Regions from separate parts of the Streptococcus sp. Marseille-P7376 genome, predicted to be linked through region 1. Evidence: predicted binding sites of a transcription regulator. Region 1 holds the regulator's gene; each other region holds the start of a gene.
What was found. Region 1 encodes Rex, which represses fermentation and respiration genes when NADH is low (regulators of the CRP and FNR family bind a similar motif). Its sites were predicted from a motif close to TTGTGAANTANTTCACAA; they were not measured.
Positions count from the first base shown of each region.

Region 2: the regulator Rex is predicted to act here: its motif matches at 1,757-1,774, upstream of FZ952_RS03070 (class II fructose-bisphosphate aldolase).
Region 3: the regulator Rex is predicted to act here: its motif matches at 1,617-1,634, upstream of adhE (bifunctional acetaldehyde-CoA/alcohol dehydrogenase).

Region 1 is NZ_CABPTS010000014.1:34,824-38,108, forward strand. It holds gene FZ952_RS07795 (cysteine desulfurase family protein) at 1-473, shown strand, start outside; gene FZ952_RS07800 (DUF1831 domain-containing protein) at 475-822, shown strand; gene FZ952_RS07805 (redox-sensing transcriptional repressor Rex) at 956-1,603, shown strand; gene radC (RadC family protein) at 1,894-2,577, opposite strand; gene FZ952_RS07815 (hypothetical protein) at 2,712-3,026, opposite strand; gene FZ952_RS07820 (hypothetical protein) at 3,169-3,285, opposite strand, start outside.
Region 2 is NZ_CABPTS010000003.1:84,455-87,739, reverse strand. It holds gene FZ952_RS03080 (ATP-binding cassette domain-containing protein) at 1-546, opposite strand, end outside; gene FZ952_RS03070 (class II fructose-bisphosphate aldolase) at 830-1,711, opposite strand; gene FZ952_RS03065 (nucleotidyltransferase) at 1,850-2,941, opposite strand; gene FZ952_RS03060 (NACHT domain-containing protein) at 2,965-3,285, opposite strand, start outside.
Region 3 is NZ_CABPTS010000006.1:64,492-67,776, reverse strand. It holds gene FZ952_RS04905 (acyltransferase family protein) at 1-1,391, shown strand, start outside; gene adhE (bifunctional acetaldehyde-CoA/alcohol dehydrogenase) at 1,682-3,285, shown strand, end outside.

The DNA.
Region 1 (3,285 bases):
TGGATTTTGATAATTTTATGCACGGCGGTGATCAGGAAACCAAACATCGGGCAGGCACAGAAAATCTTGTCTCCATCATCGGAATGGCAACTGCACTTTCTGAAAGTTTTAATCATTTAGCGGAAAACCTTGAACATGCCCAGCTGTTAAAAGATACTTTGTTGGACGACTTATCAGATATAGATTTTTACCTAAACGAAAGTCAGCCCAGCCTGCCTTATGTTATCAATATCGGATTTCCAAATCACAAGAATGATCTCCTTTTACTCCAAATGGATTTAAATGGATTTTCAATCTCAACTGGCTCTGCTTGTATGGCTGGGGCTGTTCAGCCTAGTCATGTTTTGCAAGCCATTTATGGACAAGACTCTGAACGCTTAAATGAATCCATCCGAATCAGTGTCTCAGACCAGACCACCATCGAAGAAATTAAAGATTTTAGCAAAAAACTGAAAGAAATACTAGGAGGATAAGATGGCTTTTCAAACATCTGTTAGTCTACCAAACTGCGACTTCAACTACTCGCTTCATCCCAATGTTAAGAAATTTACGCTACGCGACAATACATTTGCTGAAACAAAGGTCGGTAATTATGAGCTTTCTCGCTTACTTGAAGCTGTTCCTAACAGCGGTAATGGCTTCCTGCTCAAAATCATCGTAAACAAAGATTTAACTGGATTCAAAATCAACATTACAGACAAATCTGGTTTAAGATTGGTTAATATTTTCAAATCTGAAGACCATCACATTATTCAGCAAAAGTTTTATTTCCTGATGGATAGCTTAGTTGAAAGACAAATTTTTGAAAAAACGCCCCAATAAGCAAAATTCTCGCAATTTTGCTTTTTTCTATTCCGTTTAATTTCCTCATAAGTTAGCTTAATGTTTTACCTATCAAATTAGTTGCATTTTTCACAAACTTTCTATAGAATAGAGATAGAAAGGTCGTGATTTTGTGACAACTGAAAAAAGTAATCCTATTCCCCGTGCTACAGCTAAGCGGCTCTCGCTTTACTATCGGATTTTTAAACGATTTAATTCGGAAAATATTGAAAAGGCCAATTCAAAACAAATCGCAGAAGCTATCGGTATAGACGCTGCCACCGTTCGACGAGATTTTTCTTATTTTGGTGAATTAGGTCGCAGAGGTTTTGGCTATGATGTCAAAAAGCTGATGAATTTTTTTGCCGATCTCTTAAATGACACCTCTATCACCAACGTTATGATTGTCGGGGTCGGAAATATGGGAAAAGCACTTCTCCACTATCGTTTTCATGAACGAAATAAAATGAAAATCGTCATAGCCTTCGATACAGATGATCATCCTGATGTCGGTACAACCACCAGCGATGGTGTGCCAATTTACGGCATTTCAGAAATTAAAGAAAAAGTACAGTCAGGAGATGTACAAACAGCTATCCTAACTGTACCGAGTCTCAAAGCCCAAGAAGTTGCTTCTGTATTAGTCAAAGCAGGAATTAAGGGAATTCTCTGTTTTTCACCTGTTCATCTCACTCTTCCAAAGGAAGTTGTTGTTCAATACGTTGATTTAACAAGCGAATTACAAACTCTCCTTTATTTCATGAAAAAGAAAAAAAGTTGATGCTAATGCTAGAGTAACATAGATTATTTTACAAGTAGACCATTTATTGGAATAACAGGAAACAAAAGAGTGACTTCCAATGTGCAAGTTTTTCAAATAATTTTATCCTGCTTCTGTGCTTAGCTTCGTTTCTCTCAGTGCGAAGTCATCTCCTATAGTTTACGTGCCAAAGGGATTGATATCATTGAACCTCAATTGATGGGTGGCTATTTTTCCAGTGTTCCAAACATAGCTCCCCGAATCTCTGTTTGGAACAATTTGACTATATTTGATGATGCAGTTAATAAACTTTAGATCAAATCAGTTTCTTCACGGTAGCTATAATAATTATTTTTTGAGACAATTAAATGATCTAATAAAACCAAGCCCATCAGTTCGCATGCCTCCTTCATGTGTTTGGTGACCTCATCGTCATTCCTACTAGGCAGAGTCATTCCCGAAGGATGATTGTGCACAAGGATAATTGATGTCGCCAAATGTTTGAGAGCATAATGTAGAATCTCACGCGGCTCAGCGATACTTCTGGTCACCGTTCCCATAAAGATTGTCTGCTGATGGATAATCTGATTTTGACTATTAAGATAAATAGCAACCAAACATTCCTGCTTTTTATCCCCTAATTCGACCTGCATTTTTCGAGCCAGTTTTTGACTTCCAATAATTTGCTCCCTCTGCATCACTTCTGCTTTATTGATGCGGCACCCTAGCTCAATAATGGCCTGAAGCTCAACTGCTTTCACAGGGCCAATCCCTGAAATAGTCTGCAATTCTTGCAAAGTCATATACTTTAAATCATTCAAACTAGAAATAGATGATAAAATCCTTTGAGAAACTTGAAAGACAGTTTCTTTTTTGCTGCCTGTTCGTAAAAATATAGATAGCAATTCCTGATTACTGAGTTTATCCGCCCCTTCTCTTATCAGCCGTTCACGCGGCATGATGCTAATGTCATCCTGAAATGAAATACGATACATAGAAACCTCCTTATTTACTTATTCGAGATTTAATGAAAAAAGAACCCAAATAAATGAATTACATCCAAAAAGTTAGACACAAAATCTATCGATTGGGAGGAGTTCATTTATTTAGGCTATTTTATTCTTAATTGCTAAATGTTATCATATTTATCGCTTGCTGTTGTAACAGCCTCTCTAACGGATTTTGACCATTGTCCCTTAATGGCACTATCTAAGGTATCATTAATTCCATTAATCACCGACTTTCCCTCCTTTGCAATTCTACTAATTGCTCTCTTAGATTTGGACTTAATCGCATCTCGTTTACTAAGGGCATATGGAGCATAGATATTTGTTATCAGAGATTTTTCAATCTGTTTTTGAATAGCAAATAGGCGAGTTCCTAAATCATCGTAGCTTCCTACAGCAAGTACACCTGTAATATCCTCAGTTAATGTTGTTGTCATTTCATCATCACTTTCTTTTACTCTCTAGTTTAATTATTGTCATCTGCAGCTATTCTCCTACGCAGATAAGCCGCCTCTAACTCATCGTCTAGATATCTCCTTTCTCGTCGGAAATCATCATTCTCTTTTAAAAATTCTAGTTCTAATTTTTTTGCGTCCTCATCAAGGCATCTTCCGATAACATTTGATAAGATTCCATCTCTCTATTAAGAATCCCATAAAAATCCTGATCAGCATCCGTAGTTCTCAAATAATGCAA
Region 2 (3,285 bases), on a different contig from region 1:
CTCATCTAAAAAGAGAACTTTAGGATTGTGGAGCAAGGAAGCCGCAATGTCCGCACGCATCCGTTGCCCAAGTGAAAGAGTTCGCACGGGGTCCTTGATAAATTCCTTCAAATCCAAGACCTCATTCAAAAAGTCCATGCGCTTATGAAAGAGCGAGTCTGGCACATCGTAAATCTCTTTCAAGACCGTGTAGGTCTCTTGTAGAGCCAAATCCCACCATAACTGGGTGCGTTGTCCGAAGACCACTCCAATATCCTTGACATAATCTTGGCGATTATCCTGAGGAATCTTGCCATTGATCCGACAATAGCCCGATGTCGGCTTTAAAATTCCTGTCAACATTTTGATGGTTGTCGACTTCCCAGCACCATTTGCCCCGATAAATCCTAAAATCTGCCCTTTTGGAACTGCAAAAGTCAAATCCTTGACCGCTTCAAAGGTCTGCTTTTCAGGATGAATAAAGGAGCGCAAAGCTCCCTTCAAACCCGGTTCCTTAACAGTCTTTACAAAATTTTTCTGAAGATGTTCCACTTCTATCATTGCCATATCTATCTCCCTATCGCAAGGAATAGCAACATTGTATTTTTAACTACAAATATTCTAAATCCTTACTTTCTACACCTTCTACATTTTATTCTTACAGAAGGCTTTATACCAACCTATTATAGTCCAATAAAAAATTGAATGCAAGCGTTTGCCTATAGATTATGAAATTAGAGATTTCTCTCCTAAAATAATACTTTTAATCAAAAATTCTGGTTTAATAGTTTTCTTAAAACACCAAAAAACCCACCCTTACGGGCAGGTTTCTGTTTTGTATATAGCCTGATTAAGCTTTACCTTCTGAACCAAATACGTCAATACGTTCTTCAACAGCTGCTGTAATAGCTTCGAAACCTGGTTTCAAGAATTTACGTGGGTCGAAGAGTTTCTTCTTGTCGTATTCTGCTTCGTTTGCATCGTATTCACGTACAAATTGACGAGTTGCGTTTGCAAATGCGATTTGGCATTCAGTGTTTACGTTGACTTTCGCAACACCAAGTTTGATCGCTGCTTGGATTTGGTCATCAGGAATACCTGAACCACCGTGCAATACAATTGGGAAGCCAGGAAGAGCTTCTGTCAATTTCTTCAAGTGGTCAAGGTCAAGACCTTCCCAGTTTGCTGGGTAAGGGCCGTGGATGTTACCGATACCTGCTGCCAAGAAGTCAATTCCAGTTTCAACCATTGCTTTAGCATCTTCGATTGGAGCCAATTCACCTCTACCGATGATACCGTCTTCTTCACCACCGATAGTACCAACTTCAGCTTCCACTGAGATACCTTTAGCGTGTGCTTTTTCAACAACTTCCTTAGCCAACTTAAGGTTTTCTTCTACTGGAAGGTGTGAACCGTCAAACATGATAGAAGTATAGCCAACTTCAATACATTCAAGCGCATCTTCGTAGTGACCGTGGTCCAAGTGAATTGCAACTGGTACAGTAATACCCATTGATTCTACAAGGTTTTCAATGAGAGATTTACATACCTTGTATCCACCCATGTACTTAGCAGCACCCATAGAAGTTTGGATCAAAACTGGAGCTTTTTTAGCTTCTGCCGCGCGCAGGATAGCTTGAGTCCACTCAAGGTTGTTTGTGTTGAATCCACCAACTGCGTAACCATTGTCACGAGCTGCTTGGACAAATTTTTCTGCTGAAACGATTGCCATTGTTATCAGGCCTCCTCTTATTTTTTGTGGATTAAACCACTTACATTGTTTATTTTATCACTTTTTCAAGGAAAATGCTAGTTTTTCCTGAAATTTTAAGTAAATATAAAAGAGACGCCATTTCATATAAACATTTTATCAATCAACCTGTATTGGAATTCGCCCAAAATTCTGTTCCATAAATGCCGGATTGCCCAGCTGATAAACCTTGTCAGCTTGCTGGGTCACACTGTCCCATGGCTCTTTTCCAATTCGACTGACGAGTTCAACATTTCCCTTAAGCTTGGACAAATGCTGGCGCCCCTGCTCGGAAAATCCTAAAATATGGATTCCTGATGGAAGGTCTTCTTGTCTAGCTCCGACCAGGATATAGGTCAACAGACGCCGAACCCGAGCCTTGGTATAGCGCTTGGTCGCCACCTGCTCAACTAGCTCCTCTATGGTCTCACTGCTTTTCAGGGCCTCTTTAATCCGAACAGCCAACTCCTGATTGACCTGATAAAAGTCCGTCAAGTCCGGACAAGTCGTGATTTGGTAACGAAGATAAGGAAAGAGGTCCGACCAAGTCACCTTGGGTGCCGTCTCAAGCAGCTTATAACTTGGAGTGAATTTTTTCAAAAAGTCTGGCTGATCCAGATTCTGACGAAGGGCAGTTGCGGAAGCAAATTCCTGATTAGCTGATAAGGAATGATAGCCAGCTCCCTGACGTTGAATCGGGCACAGTTTTATAGCCTTTCCCGCCACAGCCTTGGCATAGGCCAAGCCCAAGATATGGTTAGGCGTAGAGCCTGAGAAATTGAGCCCTGCAAACTCCTGCCACATGGCCTGAGTCTTCTGGGGATAGGATAGGGAATCAGGCAGACCAGCCAGATAAGCCTCCATCTGCTCTGCCTTCTCGCCATAGATCCTCGAAATACTCTCATAGTCCAGCACTTCCTCGGTTCCAAAAGTCAGCTGATCAATACCTAACTTCTCTAAGATGTCCACTGCCCCCTTAGCGAAAAAATCTGCCGCCTGAACACTGACCAAGAAAGGCAGCTCAAGGACCAAATCCGCTCCAGCTTCTAAAGCCATCTGAGCTCGAGTCCACTTGTCCACGATAGCCGGCTCCCCCCGCTGAACAAAGTTGCCACTCATAGCGATAATTTTCAGGCCAGAAGATTGATCCAGCAGGTATTTGTGGCCATTATGAAAAGGATTAAACTCTGCGATAATACCTGTGATGGTCATGATGTTCTCCTACTTCTTTAATATCAAATTGAATCAATTATATTCTGTAGACTCCGTTTTTTAGTGGTTGTTTCCTCAATGAATTTAATTGACCATTCTTTTAAGTAATTGTGTCTACGAAAATACCAGCCATTTACCCACTTATTAATTAAATTTTTTTCGACCTCAGTCAATCGATTATAATATTTTCTTTTATCTATCTCCCAATTCGATACTATACTTGCCTCTAATTTTTCAATGCTTTCGTAATCGCTTATTGACAAAATATCAACCCCTATGTTATCAAATATTAAAAATTGCAAACTAAAGTAAAAGTGAACTTCCTTTGTTAGTAAAAAGTGCAG
Region 3 (3,285 bases), on a different contig from region 1:
ACTATGTTTTATGGGGCTTGGCTGCCTGGGGACTTAGCAAGCTCAGCAAATCAGTCGCTCAGTATCGAGGGATGATTTCTCTCGCTTCAGCAGCTCTCTTTCTGCTCAGCTTCTTTTCTATGTTTATTGGAGCTTTCGTTAGCAAAAACTACTCTAATATTTATTTTTCAAGTCTGACTCATGTTTTTCCTTTCTTTGCAGGGACAGCACTTGCGACTTTTTCTGGAGTCGGAAATGTTGCCGTTCAGATGAAGAAACTGGAAAAAATTGTCAACCTCAAGCAAGTAGTAGCTGCTCTGGGCGGAAGTTTTACCATTCTTATCTTACTCAGTTTCATTTTGAAATTTGACAGCTTGTGGACCTATTTATTTGGTTTTATGGCTTCGACGCTTCTGGCCTGCGTCATGATAGCAGCAACCCGCATGTTGCACGACAAATTGCCAGATGTGAAGGAGCCCGAATTTGTCAACTTTATCGCAGATACCAGTTATGGCGTCTATCTCTTCCACTGGCCTTTTTACATCATCTTTACTCAGCTGATGAGCAATGGCTGGGCTGTACTGTTGACAACAATTTTGAGTTTCAGCTTTGCAGCTCTCTCTTTCTATATTTTGGAGCCTACTCTGGCAGGACGACAGCCTAAGATCATGGGAACCGAGATGGATTTATCATCTATTACTAAGCCGGTCTTCTACAGTTTCATTCCGCTGACACTTATTCTGTTTTCTATCACCGTGACAGCGCCATCTGTCGGAGCCTTTGAGGAAAGCCTGATTGTCAATGCTTTAAATCAGGCAGATACGAAAATGCAGGCGACTCGCAGTCATGTGGATCAAACAACAGCCACAGATTATAATGTAGCTGCAGGCACAACCATGATTGGGGATTCGGTTGCCCTTCGCTCAAGTGAATGGCTGCAACAAGTGATTCCGAATGTTCAATTAGATGCTATCGTCAGCCGAAATTTTAATTCGGGATTTGAAGTGTATCAAAACGATATTTCTAATCATCTTCTTTTAAAAAATGTTGTATTAGCTTTGGGGACTAATACAGTTGACAATTATGAAGAAATGCTAAACCAGTATATTGAGAACCTGCCAAAAGGTCATACTCTGATTCTGGTAACTCCTTATGACGGACGAACGGCCGGAGACTCCAATAGCATTCTGGTTAAAACGCGCCAGTACGAATTAGAGCTTGCCCAGAAGTATGATTTTGTTCATGTGGCAGACTGGTATCAAGTAGCTATAGATAATCCGCAGATTTGGGCTGGTACAGACTATGTTCATTATGGTTCAGATACAGAATCAATGAAAGAAGGCGGACTTCTCTATGCCAATACGATTAAACAAGCGTTGGATCAAGCCGAGGCCGGAAACGTTAAACCATAAAGGTAGCTCGGATTAACCGAGCTATCTATAGTCACTATATGAAAGCGCTTTCTGACATTTTAAGAAGTATGTGAAATAATAAAAATACAGAAAATATATTCACAAGCGATAAGCGGAAGCCGTGAATTTAGAGGGGGTGATAATTTGCTTCACAAAGTTTCCAATAAAGTATGTGAAATTTTGTTGAAAGTGTTTACAAAGATAGGCAAATAAGGTATAATGTTATTGTGAAAATTTTAACAAAGGCTGAAGATTCTTCAAGCCTTCTAAGAAACCATTGGAGGACTATGATGGCGGATAAAAAAATTGTAACACCTGAGGAAAAGAAATTGGCTGCTGAAAAGCATGTTGATGAACTTGTTCAAAAAGGTCTGGTAGCTCTTGAAGAAATGAGAAAATTGAACCAAGAGCAAGTGGATTATATTGTAGCAAAAGCTTCAGTTGCTGCTTTGGATGCTCACGGAATCCTTGCTCAACATGCTGTTGAAGAAACTGGACGTGGTGTATTTGAAGACAAGGCGACAAAAAACCTTTTTGCCTGCGAACACGTTGTCAACAATATGCGTGGAGTTAAAACTGTTGGTGTCATTGAAGATGATCCGATTACTGGCTTGACTAAAATTGCAGAGCCTGTCGGAGTAGTCTGCGGGATCACTCCAACGACCAACCCAACTGCAACAGCAATTTTCAAATCATTGATTGCTTTGAAGACACGTAATCCAATCGTCTTTGCTTTCCACCCATCTGCACAAGAATCTTCAGCTCACGCAGCGCAAATCGTACGCGACGCAGCGATTGCAGCAGGAGCTCCTGAAAACTGTGTGCAATGGATTACACAACCATCTATGGAAGCGACAGGTGCGCTTATGAACCACGATGGTATTGCTACGATCCTTGCGACCGGTGGGAATGCCATGGTTAAGGCCGCTTACTCATGCGGAAAACCAGCTCTTGGGGTTGGTGCCGGAAACGTGCCTGCCTATGTAGAAAAATCTGCAGACCTTCGTCAAGCAGCACATGACATTGTTATGTCTAAATCATTTGACAATGGGATGGTCTGTGCATCTGAACAAGCTGTTATCATTGACAAGGAAGTTTATGACGAATTTGTAGAAGAATTCAAGTCATACCACACTTATTTTGTAAACAAAAAAGAAAAAGCCCTTCTTGAAGAATTCTGCTTTGGCGCTAAAGCAAACAGCAAAAACTGTGCTGGTGCTAAACTAAATGCGAATATTGTAGGGAAACCAGCTGCATGGATTGCAGAACAAGCAGGCTTCAAAGTACCAGAAGGTACAAATATCCTGGCTGCAGAATGTGCGGAAGTAGGTCCAAATGAGCCATTGACTCGCGAAAAACTTTCACCAGTTATTGCTGTCTTGAAAGCTGAAGATACAGAAGACGGTCTTACAAAAGCTCGTCAAATGGTTGAATTTAACGGACTTGGTCACTCAGCTGCTATCCATACAAAAGATGAGGCTCTTGCTAAGCGCTTTGGTACTGAAATCAAAGCTATGCGGATTATCTGGAACTCTCCATCTACTTTCGGTGGTATTGGGGATGTATATAATGCCTTCATTCCATCCTTGACACTTGGATGTGGTTCATACGGACGTAACTCAGTTGGTGATAACGTTAGCGCTATTAACCTCTTAAACATCAAGAAAGTAGGGAAACGTAGAAATAATATGCAATGGTTTAAAGTTCCTTCAAAAATTTACTTCGAGCGCAACTCTATCCAATACCTTCAAACATGTGAAGATATTGAACGCGTTATGATTGTTACCGATAAGTCCATCGAAAAACTTGGTTTTGTTCAACGTGTAATTGACCAGTTGAATCTCCGTAAGAATAAAGTGACAATCCAAGTCTTCTCAGATGTAGAGCCAGATCC